3 regions of the Photobacterium atrarenae genome follow, and region 1 is predicted to be linked to each of the others. Evidence: predicted binding sites of a transcription regulator. Region 1 holds the regulator's gene; each other region holds the start of a gene.
The links. The regulator CRP, encoded in region 1, controls carbon source genes, mostly activating them, when cyclic AMP is high. The targets are predictions, from matches to a motif close to TGTGANNNNNNTCACA.
Positions count from the first base shown of each region.

Region 2: the regulator CRP is predicted to act here: its motif matches at 2,099-2,114, upstream of NNL38_RS13030 (NupC/NupG family nucleoside CNT transporter).
Region 3: the regulator CRP is predicted to act here: its motif matches at 1,910-1,925, upstream of udp (uridine phosphorylase).

Region 1 covers NZ_CP101508.1:244,097-248,382, reverse strand. The annotation lists gene NNL38_RS01190 (phosphoribulokinase) at 1-688, shown strand, start outside; gene NNL38_RS01185 (OsmC family protein) at 751-1,155, opposite strand; gene crp (cAMP-activated global transcriptional regulator CRP) at 1,429-2,061, shown strand; gene NNL38_RS01175 (hypothetical protein) at 2,284-2,502, shown strand; gene NNL38_RS01170 (DUF1338 domain-containing protein) at 2,593-3,387, opposite strand; gene astD (succinylglutamate-semialdehyde dehydrogenase) at 3,434-4,286, opposite strand, start outside.
Region 2 covers NZ_CP101508.1:2,780,225-2,784,510, reverse strand. The annotation lists gene glgX (glycogen debranching protein GlgX) at 1-988, shown strand, start outside; gene NNL38_RS24865 (DUF5363 family protein) at 1,009-1,224, shown strand; gene NNL38_RS13035 (TatD family hydrolase) at 1,142-2,023, shown strand; gene NNL38_RS13030 (NupC/NupG family nucleoside CNT transporter) at 2,244-3,497, shown strand; gene ltrA (group II intron reverse transcriptase/maturase) at 4,118-4,286, shown strand, end outside.
Region 3 covers NZ_CP101508.1:2,207,309-2,211,594, forward strand. The annotation lists gene NNL38_RS10415 (endonuclease) at 1-714, opposite strand, end outside; gene udp (uridine phosphorylase) at 993-1,760, opposite strand; gene NNL38_RS10425 (zinc/cadmium/mercury/lead-transporting ATPase) at 2,239-4,286, opposite strand, start outside.

The DNA of each region.
Region 1 (4,286 bases):
ACAAGGCCGGCACATCAGTTACTTTGGTCCCCAGGCCAATGACTTTGCCCAGTTGGAGAACTTTTTCCGCCAGTACGGCGACGACGGCAGCGGGAAATTTCGCCGCTATCTCCACACCTTTGACGAAGCCGTGCCCTATAACCAGATGCCGGGCACCTTCACGCCCTGGCAGGATCTGCCGGAAAATACCAATGTGTTGTTCTATGAAGGGCTGCACGGTGGGGTGGTGGATGGCGATGTCAACGTCGCCCAACATGTGGATTTGCTGATCGGCATGGTGCCGATCGTTAACCTGGAATGGATCCAGAAAATTGTCCGCGATACCCGCGACCGCGGCCACTCCCGGGAAGCGGTGATGGAGTCGGTGGTCCGCTCGATGGATGATTACCTCAACTACATCACCCCGCAGTTCTCCCGCACCCACATCAACTTCCAGCGGGTCCCGACGGTCGACACGTCCAACCCGTTTACCGCCAAGGCGATCCCCAGCCTGGACGAGAGCTTTGTGGTGATCCGTTTCCGCGGCATCAAAAATGTCGATTTCCCGTATCTGCTGGCAATGATCCAAGGCTCGTTCATGTCGCGCCACAATACCCTGGTAGTGCCGGGCGGCAAGATGAGTTTCGCCATGGAGCTGATCATGCGGCCCCTGATCCAACAGCTGATCGAAACCGGGAAGATTGGCTAAGCCAACGACGGCCCTGTCACCGGGACGTGACAAGAAGGCAGCCCTTCTCGTCACGTCTCCGTTTAGGCCGGAACCACTTCCCAGGAGTGGGTCATTTCCACCCCTTCGCCCAGCATCAGGCACACCGAGCAGTATTTCTCCAGCGAATCGGCTACAGTCTTGGCAACCAGGGCTTCATCTAAGTCGTGACCGGTGACCACAAAATGCAGGTTAGCCGTGGTAAAAATCCGCGGTGCCTGCTCCCGGCGCTCGGAGGAAATTTGCGCTTCACAGCCGGTAATTTTCTGGCCGGCAGATTTTAGCCCGTCCACCACATCAACCGAGCTGCAGCCACCGGCGGCCATCAGCACCAGCTCCATCGGGCTCGGTGCGGTCGCCCCGCCATTGCCATCCATCACCACACTGTGGCCGGAGTTGGACTGACCTAAAAACGTCATCTCTTCGACCCATTTCACTCGCGATTGCATTGCTTACTCCTTACTGCTGACAGGGGTTTCAGACACTATCTCACAAGTGTGTGATCATGTGCACAGTTACAACGGCAAAATGCCAATTTCAGATAGATCAATATCAAGAAAAACCCGGCGAAAAAAGATAAACTCTCAACTAATTATTCACGTGAGCTTGCAGCCCAGCGGCTGACTGGCATATCCTAGTCGGCGAACAATGTTATTGTGATGCCCAGCCGCGAATTATAGGGATGTCATTGCTGGGCAACAAACGCAGAGGAAGTTAGTAATATGGTTCCAGGTAAACCTCAAACAGATCCAACGCTAGAGTGGTTTCTTTCCCATTGCCACATCCACAAATACCCGTCAAAGAGCACTTTGATCCATGCCGGCGAGAAAGCAGAAACACTCTACTACATCGTCAAGGGTTCTGTTGCCGTATTGATCAAGGATGAAGAAGGCAAGGAGATGATCCTGTCTTACCTCAACCAGGGCGACTTCATTGGCGAGCTGGGCCTGTTCGAAGAAGGCCAGGAGCGTACCGCCTGGGTTCGTGCCAAGACCCCATGTGAAGTGGCTGAAATCTCCTTTAAGAAATTCCGTCAGCTGATCCAGGTCAACCCGGATATCCTGATGCGTCTTTCTGCGCAAATGGCGAGCCGCCTGCAAGTCACCAGCCAGAAAGTCGGTGACCTGGCCTTCCTGGATGTGACCGGTCGGATTGCCCAAACCCTGCTGAACCTGGCCAAGCAACCAGATGCCATGACCCACCCGGACGGTATGCAGATTAAGATCACGCGTCAGGAAATTGGTCAAATCGTCGGTTGTTCACGTGAAACCGTCGGCCGTATCCTGAAGATGCTGGAAGAACAAAACCTGATTTCAGCCCACGGCAAAACCATTGTCGTTTACGGCACTCGCTAAACGCCGACCGCTCAATCGTTCAAAAGCCGCACCCCGTGCGGCTTTTTTCATCGCCGTGATTTGGACCTAACTTCCGGCGCCTCTCCGCCCTTGCACTCTGCATATTTGCTGCTAAATTGAGCATATCAATGGGATCAGTATCCTCCGCCATTGCGGCCCGATAGCAACGCAGCAACTGGCGAACGATACCAACCACATCAACAAGCAGCGGAAAGTCACGATATGGATATCGAGCGTTTTGCCCCCAACACCAGCACAACACCACCAGCCGTTTTGCAGGCACTGCCCGCCACCATCGAGATGACCGGCTTTAGCGACCCGCGCCATTACCTGGAACAACAACCGCCGCTAGATCCCGAAAGCCGCCACCAGGATCAGGAAAGCGACTGGGTGCCACCACTCGACAACCAGCACGAGCCATTACCAACTTTACTCACTTAGAAAAAAACAGCCAGGGTAGTTACCTTACCCTGGCTGCTGAGTGCTCAGCGAAACGGTTCGCGCTTCGCCGGATATCTGATGATCACGCCATCACTGATTTGTACTTTCGAAGATCTTATCGGCTGATGCTTCGACAAAACCGCGATACAGCTCGCCATCTTCGGTCGGATAGCGCTTGGCGAACTCATAGAAGCCGCCCGGGATCTCACGGATCCCATCCAGGAAGCTCACCGGTACCCGATCGGCCATGGTCGATGACTGCTCCAGCAGCACTGCCGGGCTGCCTTTCACTTCACCGCCCGCTTCATTGATCGCAAAACCATTATGACGCAGCAAGTGATTCACCTCGCGTACCTCAGTAAACTGCTCCAACTGGTTGACGCTGACGGTAAAGTGGTTAGCACCAAAGCCATGGGCCGCAACCCAGCCGGCGTACTCACTTTCCGCCGACAACAGCTCATAGGTGGCATAATCGAGATCCCACAACCGGCCACCGTAGAGGAATGCCGGATCCTTCAGCGCCGCATCCGGCACCTGGTTCACCAGATCACGTACCGTCTGCTGCAGCAAGGATGAGAACTGACCCACCAGCAACTCACTGATAAACACCTTCGGCGCCGCCGGATTCGGGTGCTCGAAGTGCTCGGCATACAGCTTTTTCGCTTCGAAGTGGTACTTACCGCAAGGCTTATAGCCAATGGCGATAAATGGTGCCGCCAGACGATCCAGACCGACCTGCGGCAGGTTGAATGTCCGCAGCGCGATATGATCGTTGAGCAGGGGTTCATCTTCCTCGAGCAGGTCATGGACCTGCGCGGCTGATGGACACAAGCGCTGGGTATAATCCTGCCACAGCGCGTTAAACAATTGCTCGACCCTTTCCATGATACTTGTTCCCCTTACCTAATCGCGGTGTCGCGGCCGGCGCGACTTACATAGTGATCCCCGGCGACAATTGTGCCGGCAGTTCGGTGTGCTCGCCTTCCATTGAGGCCATCGGGTACGCACAGTAATCGGCGGCATAGTACGCGCTCGGACGCAGGTTACCGGAAGCGCCCGGACCACCGAACGGCGCATCACCGCTGGCCCCGGTCAGCTGACGGTTGCGATTCACAATCCCGGCACGAATATGGTCGATAAAGTACTGCCATTCATCGTCCTGGGTGCTGACCAGACCAGCTGACAGGCCATAGCGCGTGTCATTGGCCAGCTCAACCGCTTGCGCCAGATCGTCATAGCGTGCAACCTGCAGCAGCGGACCGAAGTATTCTTCATCCGGCAGCTCAGCAATCTTGCTGACTTCGATGATCCCCGGTGTCACCACCGCCCCCTGACCACGCTTGGCTTCCAGCAGCATCTCACCACCCAGCTCAACCAGGTTGGCCTGGGCACGGATAATGTTGTCCGCAGCTGCAACCGAGATCTGCGGGCCCATAAACGGCTGCGGTTCGGCAAACGGGCCATCAACGTTGAGCTGAGACGCCGCTTCAACCAGACGCGCCAAGACAGCATCACCTTCAGGGCCTTTCGGCAGGTACAGACGACGGGCACAGGTGCAACGCTGACCGGCACTGATAAAGGCCGACTGAATAATAGTGTAGACAGTGGCATCGAGCTCGCCATAATCTTTGGAGATCACCATCGGGTTGTTGCCGCCCATTTCCAGCGCCAGCATTTTACCCGGCTGACCGGCAAACTGACGGTGCAGGATATGGCCGGTATTGGCACTGCCGGTAAACAGCAGGCCGTCAATGCCATGTGAGCCCGCCAGGGCTTCACCGGTC
Region 2 (4,286 bases), 920 kb from region 1:
GTCCATCGACTCCGATCCGGTGCTGAGCGGCACCAAGATCTTCGCCGAAGCCTGGGATGCGGCCGGGCTGTACCAGGTCGGTTCGTTCATCGGCGATCGCTGGAATGAGTGGAACGGCAAGTTCCGCGATGATGTCCGGGCCTTCTGGCGCGGCGATACCGGGACCGTGAGCCGCTTTGCTTCCCGGATGCTGGGCTCGCCGGATATCTACTGTAGCGATCGCCACTCGCCGCACCGCTCGGTTAATTTCATCTGCGCCCATGACGGTTTTACCCTCAATGATTTGGTCAGTTATAACGAAAAACACAACTGGGACAACGGCGAGGACAACCGCGACGGCGAGAACCACAACCTGTCGAATAACTACGGCATTGAAGGGGCGACCGACAACCCTGAGATCGAGGCGCTGCGTAACCGTCAGTGCAAGAATATGCTGGCGACCCTGCTGCTTTCGCTCGGGACCCCGATGATCTCGATGGGGGATGAAGTTCGCCGGACACAGCAGGGCAACAACAATGCCTATTGCCAGGATAATCCGCTTAGCTGGTTTGACTGGCGGCTGGTGGACAAGCATTCGGACTTGCTGCGCTTTGTCCGGCTGATGAACCGGATCCGCCGGTATGAGAAAACCATCGACTGGCACATGCATGTCTCGCTCAATACCGTGCTCAAAAGCGTCGGGATTGACTGGCACGGCCTTCAGCCCAATCAGCCGGACTGGTCGGCCCACTCTCACTCGTTGGCGTCGACGGTGATCCACCCCATCAGTGGTGATGAGCTGTATATCATCTGTAATGCTTACTGGGATCCGCTGATCTTTACGCTGCCGGATCGCGACAGCCAGGATTGGCACCTGCTGGTGAATACCGCAGCGCCGAGCCCGGCCGATATCTACACGATTGAGCAGGCGCCGCGATACAAGGACGAGACTATTCTGGTGACCGGGCGTAGTATGATCGTGATGATTGCCAAACCCGGCCATGCATAAGGCGCAATGAGTGAACAGTGATGAATGAGAGGTCAAGTGGGGAGAAATCGATGCTGAACTGGCTGAAACGGGGAATCGCCCGATACGATCAATGGTGTGAGCGAATGGGGCTGGTCCCGGAAAACCGTCGTTGCTGCGCACCGGTTCGCTACGATGACGATGATCCGCGCCACCCGTCGCAACGGCGCACGTCGTGTAGATCCCAGAAAAGTACGTCACGGCAGGAATCAAGGTGATGCCATGATGATCGACAGTCACTGCCACTTTGATTTTGCACCGTTTGATGCCGATCCGGCAGGGTATTTGGCGATGGCCCGCCAGGCCGGGGTGGCGGCTTTGGTGATCCCGTCCGTCGGTGAGCGCAACTGGCAGCGTGTTCAGGCCCTGAGTCACCAGTATGACGGGGTGTATTATGCCCTGGGCCTGCATCCTTTTTTCAGTGCAGAGCACCGCGAGGCGTCGCTTGAGTTGCTGGCCGCGCAACTGGCGCAGGTCGCCGGCGGGGGCGCGCAGCATGATCGCAAGTGTGTCGCGGTCGGTGAATGCGGGTTGGATTTTGCCATTGCCGAGGCCGATCGCGATCAACAGCTGGCGTTACTGCAACAGCAGCTGATCCTGGCCAACACCTACCAGCTGCCGGTGATTCTGCACTGCCGCAAAGCGTTTCCCGAACTGGTTTCCTTATTAAAGCAATACCCGCCGGTGGCCGGTGGGGTCTACCATGGGTTTAGCGGTAGTCTGGCGCAGGCGCAGCAGGTGGTTGCGCTGGGACTGAAGATTGGCGTAGGCGGTACCATCACTTATCCCCGGGCGAACAAGACCCGCAAGACAGTGGCGGCTTTACCGCTGGAGGCCCTGGTGCTGGAAACGGATGCGCCGGATATGCCGGTCGCCGGCCATCAGGGAGAGCCGAATCGCCCGGATCGGTTGTGTCATGTGCTGCAATCACTTGTGGCGCTGCGATCGGAATCTCCCCGGGAGATCGAGTCGGTTACTCGCTTAACCACGACTGAATTGTTTCGACTTTCTTTGTGAGGACGGTCACTGAATAAAAACGGTTGCGCAATTGGTTGCGCTGTTTGCGTCACACTACGTGATGCGTGTCACGCTTGTGATTAAACTATCATTTGGTTTCCGTATAAAGTGTGACGTTAGCATTACTTTATCCCGGATGGGGTTTGTATAATGCAGCGGACTCTTAAATGAGCCGAATTGTCGAGACGCCAAACTTAAACTTAAAGGGATGCCATAAACTATGAGCCTGTTTATGAGCCTGGTTGGGATGGCTGTGCTGCTGGGTATCGCAGTACTGTTATCTGATAACCGCAAAGCTATTAATTTACGTACTGTGGGTGGGGCATTTGCCATTCAATTTTCTCTGGGTGCTTTCGTACTTTACATTCCGTGGGGTAAGGATGCACTGGGCGCGGCAAGTAGCGCCGTTCAGAGTGTCATTGACTATGGTAATGTCGGTATTGAGTTCCTGTTCGGTAGCCTGGTGAACTTCTCTGTTGAGGGCATTGGTTTTATCTTTGCATTCAAAGTTCTGCCAACGGTTATCTTCTTCTCTGCACTGATCAGCGTGCTGTACTACATGGGTGTGATGCAAGTTGTGATCAACGTCCTGGGTGGCGGTCTGCGCAAAGTGCTGGGTACATCGAACGCGGAATCCATGTCTGCAACAGCGAACATTTTTGTTGGTCAAACTGAAGCACCGCTGGTTGTGCGTCCGTTTGTTCCAAAGATGACGCAGTCTGAGCTGTTTGCGGTTATGTGTGGTGGTCTGGCGTCTGTTGCCGGTGGTGTCCTGGCGGGCTATGCCGCGATGGGTGTCCCACTGGAGTACCTGATTGCAGCTTCGTTTATGGCAGCACCAGGTGGCCTGCTGTTCGCGAAAATCATCAAGCCTGAAACGGATACGCCGGTTGAGCAAATCTCTGGTGATGAAGCACAGGGTGACGACAAGCCTGCCAATGCGATCGATGCAGCAGCAAGCGGCGCCTCTTCAGGCATGCAACTGGCACTGAACATCGGTGCGATGCTGCTGGCGTTCGTTGGCCTGATCGCGCTGATCAACGGGATGCTGGGTGGTATCGGTGGCTGGTTCGGCATGCCTGAGCTGACTCTGGAACTGATCCTGGGTTACGTCTTTATGCCGCTGGCTTACCTGATTGGTGTACCATGGGCTGATGCGAATATTGCGGGTTCTTTCATCGGTCAGAAACTGATCCTGAACGAATTCGTGGCTTACCTGAGCTACGTCCCATACCTGGGCGATGCAGCGCCGGTGGTTCTGTCTGAGAAGACCAAAGCGATTATCTCGTTTGCCCTGTGTGGCTTCGCGAACCTGTCTTCGGTTGCGATTCTGCTGGGTGGTCTGGGGAGTATTGCCCCGAACCGTCGTCACGACATTGCACGCTTCGGTATGAAAGCTGTTGCTGCAGGTACGCTGTCGAACCTGATGTCTGCGACCATCGCAGGTCTGTTTATCAGCCTGAGCGCGATGTAATACATTCCTCAACTGAGGATGCCAAACGCCACAGCCATGCGCTGTGGCGTTTTTGTATTGTGCGCCGAGCATGGCGTTGTTCTAGGAGGTGAAAGTCCTCTACGGGCTCAGTCGAGCGAGAACCGTTAGCCTATGCAAGGGTGCCCACCGTGAGGTGGGATCTGAAGGAAGCAAACGGCAAAACTTGGGTGTGACGAACAGAAACCTGATAGTAGGCCAGTACAACTTGGGTAACCTAGCAATATATAGAACAGCCCAATGCCTCGACGGGAAGTGTGTACGGGTAAATCAGGCACAGCCAAGGGAAAGAACAACGTCTTACCTCGGGAGATCTTACGACCTGTCTCGGATGAGACTAATACAACAGTGATGTTGTGTGACGGGTAATAAGAAGTCAGCAGAAGGCATAGTACCTTGGGGAAGTACAACCCAAGGGAAGGCCGGAACTGAATATATCAAGAAGCAGTCACTAGACACTCAATCATGTGGGGTCATAGCAAGATGAACAACATCTCTACGTACTACTGGGCAACACCGCAAGTGACGCTCATGGCCACGAAGAATGACAAGCATGATCGGCGTAGACAGGAGGACGAGTCTTGGTGACCTCAACTCAGTTGATGGAGCGGATCTGCTCCTCAACAAATCTGAACCAAGCCCTGAGAAGAGTGAAGAAGAACAAGGGATGTGCTGGGGTTGATAAACTCGACATAACAGCGACTATCTCGATGCTTCGGCAGTCTTCTAATGGGCAAGCGCTCCGCCAGAGCCTTCTGGACGGGAGCTACC
Region 3 (4,286 bases), 1.5 Mb from region 1:
TCCTGCACTACAACAGATGCCATCCCCATACGCGTCGTTGATCGTGAAGGTGTAATCCCCATCGGGCAGGCACATATCCTTGGTGTTCGTTGTCTCGTTGGCGTAGCCGGCGCCCTCAAACAAAACAGCACCGCTGGCATTAGTCAGAGTCCAGCTGGTTTCAGAAGCATACTGATCCGTTACTAAGGTCAGCGTTGCGGTCGTATCATTGCAGGCAGGCGTCGGTGGCTCGCTGGTGTCTGCCGGCAAGAATTGATCGACATATACCACCTCGGCACCATCAAAGCCGGACTCATCGTAGAAACGCAGCCCAACCTGGATATCTTTCGTCGTTGTGGCGGTGTAGGTATAACGGATGTCCTGCCACTGATTGGTCTGTGCCGGGTTCGAATACCCCTGATAGCCATCAACCACCAGACGGGCTTTCACATGCCCCTCGGTATGATAGAGCGACACGGCAAACGGATAGGTTTTCCCCTGCTCGACATGCACCGTCTGAAGCAAGTCGGTATTGCTCTGGGTCCCGGTGTTGACTGTGACTTTCGCTGCCAGCCCGCCGGTTTTGATCTGATCTGACGTAGGCGCAATCGAAATACCGCCATCAATCACGCTCCATCCAGCAGGTGTATTGCCATTCCATTGCTCAAAGTCGCCATTGGTAACCTGTGCCCAGACACTATTTGAGACCAGCAATGCAACCGTGCTAAGAGTCATTACTCTAATATCCATATAACCTTCTGCTTATTGATGAAAAAGTCAGCTAAGAGTAAAGCGTAATTCATCATGAATAGTTATCAGTGATCACACCTTCTTGTTGCAAACTGATCAATATTGTTAATTTTTTGCTGGATATCACACAGTTTGAACACCAAAATCCTTAAAAAATAAAAGGTAAATGACTCAAATGTGTCAATCGCTGTATTCCGGACATAAAAAAACCGATGCCGCAGCATCGGTTTTATCAAGCAACAGCGGGCTGAACCCGGCTTAGATTATTGCGCCAGCATCCGGCGAGCTGCTTCAACCACCACTTTGATAGAGCGCGCTTCGGTCTCTTTCAGCGTCGCGTGATCCGGCGTTTCTTTCTGCGTCCGGTTGATGATGACGCCGGCAACACAGCCCGCGCGCAGGCCTGAGCTGGCACACATGGTCAGCAAAGTCGCCGATTCCATCTCAAAGTTCAGTACGCCCATTTGCTGCCACTCTTCCATTGAACCCTGGAAGCGACGTACAACACGGCCGGTGAAGGTGTCGTAACGCTCCTGACCCGGGTAGAAAGTATCAGATGAAGCCGTCACACCAGTGTGAACGGTCGCACCGTCTGCATCACACGCTGCTTTCATTGCTGTGGCGACAGAGAAGTCGGCAACCGCCGGGAATTCCATCGGTGCAAAGTGCAGGCTGGCACCGTCCAGACGGACAGAGCCGGTGGTCACGATCATGTCACCCACGTTGATATGCGGCTGAATCGCCCCTGTGGTGCCGACACGCAGGAAGGTACGTACACCCAGTTGCGCCAGCTCTTCAACCGCAATCGAAGTCGACGGGCCGCCGATACCGGTGGAACAAACCACCACTGGCTTACCATCCAGCTTGGCACGGTACACGGTGTATTCACGTGAGCTTGCCAGGAACTCAGGGTTATCCATCAGGTTCGCAATTTTTTCAACACGGGCCGGATCACCAGGAATAATCGCCAGTTCAGCACCGTTAAGATCGGCTTTATTTACACCCAAATGGAACACTGCGTTGTCAGACATAATCTTATCCTTTTTATACCATGCCGCTTGTTAGGGACGATGAGGTCTGCGGCTATTGATTGGAAATCAAAATGTTTTGAGCGTGCTGTCTGGCAAAACAGCACGCTCAAAACACCTGTCTAACGATAGCTGATAGCGAAGCAAGTTTTAGTGACCCAAGTCACAGGTAATAAAATATGAAAAATGAAACGTTGCACGATCAGGTGATACAAATCACAAATAAACGTTTGCTATTGCCCTTCTTCACACTTTTCCGTGAAATACACCGGGAGGTTCAACCACCGTGCCCGTCTTTTCAAAGGTGATTCCGAGGCCCCGTATCAGGCTTATACCATGTCACCTCCTAATACCTATATATTTCGAAACGCAGCTTGGCAAAGCGCAGGCATAAGCAGCTCAGTCAGCAAAAACGTTGTCAGTAAAAATATCATCAACAAAAAATCTGTGCCCCGATTGTCCGGGGCACAGATTTCATCGGCTAGCGTTCATAGCGGGGTTTAAACCGCAGCAGACGCAAGGCGTTCAAGGTCACCAGCGCAGTCGCCCCGCTGTCGGCCAATACAGCCACCCACAACCCGGTAAAGCCAAGTAACGTCGTGACCAGAAACAGTGCCTTAAGCCCCAGGGCCAAACCAATGTTCTGGCGGATATTGGCCAGCGTGGCGCGCGACAGAGCAATCATGGCGGGCAATTCAACCACCCGGTCATGGGTCAGCGCGGCGTCGGCCGTTTCCAGCGCCACATCGGTCCCGCCCCCCATAGCGATCCCGATGGCGGCAGTTTTCATCGCCGGGGCATCGTTAATCCCATCGCCGACCATTGCCACCTTACTGTGTTGATTCGCCAGCTCCACCTCGCGGACCTTATCCGCCGGCAACAGCCCGGCGCGGTAATCAATCTTGATTTCGCCGGCAATCGCCGCCGCTGCCCGGGGGTTATCCCCCGTCAGCATCACCGAGCGGATCCCCATGGCACTGAGCTGCTGAACCGCCTGTGGCGTCTCCTCGCGCAGGTTATCCCGCCAGGCAATCAGGCCCACCGGCTCACGATTGCGAATCGCTACCACCAGAGTCTTCCCTTGCGCCTCTAATGCCTCAGCCTCAGCCTGCTGCACCGCACTCAGGCAAATTTCATCCGGCATTCGGTCTACTGCAACCAGGAGTAGCGCATCACCGTCAACCACGCCCATGATCCCACGCCCGGGCAGTGCTTCCCGATGCTCGGCTTGCAACACAGTTAATCCACGGGATGCCGCTGCTTTCACGACCGCCTGGGCCAAAGGGTGCATTGAGCCGTCTTCAACGGCAGCCGCTTGTTGCAGCAGACGCGCTTCATCACTGTCCCAGCTGACCAGATCCGTCATCACAGGCTTGCCCTGGGTCAGGGTACCGGTTTTATCAAAGGCCACCATGTCGATCCGACCCAGTTGCTCCAGTGCCGCGCCCCCTTTTATCAGAGCCCCACGGCGGGCTGCGGCCGCCAAACCAGAAGTAATAGCCGCTGGAATCGAGATCACCAGCGCGCACGGACAGGCAATCAGCAGTAGGGTAAGCCCTTTATACAGCCAGGCTTCCCAGGACTGGGCAAAGAACATCGGCGGGATCACGATCACCAGTGCGGCCAGAGCAATCATCGCCGGGGTGTACCAGCGACTGAAGCGGTCGATAAAGCGCTCCAGCGGCGCTTTGCGCGACTCGGCATCTTCAATCAGATGTAAGATCCGATCGATAGCATTTTCTCCCTGTGCCGAGACGATTTTCAGCCGAACCACTTTATCGGCAACCAGGGAGCCAGCCATGACAGACTCGCCCGGTAACCGCTCGACCGGCACAGACTCACCGGTCAGCGCGCTTTCATCAAAGCTGGCGCTGATATCCATCAACTCACCATCAGCAGGCAGACGGCCACCCGGTGCCACTTCAATCACATCGCCCGGGGCCAGAGCCTCTGCGGCAACCTTGATTTTACTGCCGTCAGCACGGATCAGCGTGGCTTGTTCCGGCACCAGATCCATCAACGCCTTCACCCCGCTCCGGGCCCGGGCAGACGCATATCCTTCCAGTTGCTCCCCGAGCAGGAACAGCAACAGCACCATCGCCGCTTCCGCCGTTTCCCCTAAATACAAGGCCCCGATTGCAGCCACACTCATCAGGGTTTCGATTGAAAACGGCGAGCCGCCTTTAGCCTGTGCTACGGCTTTTCGGACAATCGGGAACAAGCCCAGGATCGTGGTCGCGGTAAAAGCTGCCAAACCGAACGTCTCCGACACTCGGCTGATCACAAACGATGCCAACATCATGAGGGCGATGGTTAAGATAGCCCCATTGCGACGCCAGAAGCTTTGCGGCGCTGGCTCGGACGGCCGCTGTGTCGAAACCAAAGGAAACCCGGTGTCACTGGCCTTGGCTTCAATCACCGTAGCCAAGGCCTGATTGCCACAGTTCACCAGCAGTTTTTCAGTGGCAAACATGACTTTGGCGCTATACACCCCTTCAATGGCCGAAACCGCTTTTTCCAGCTTTCCGG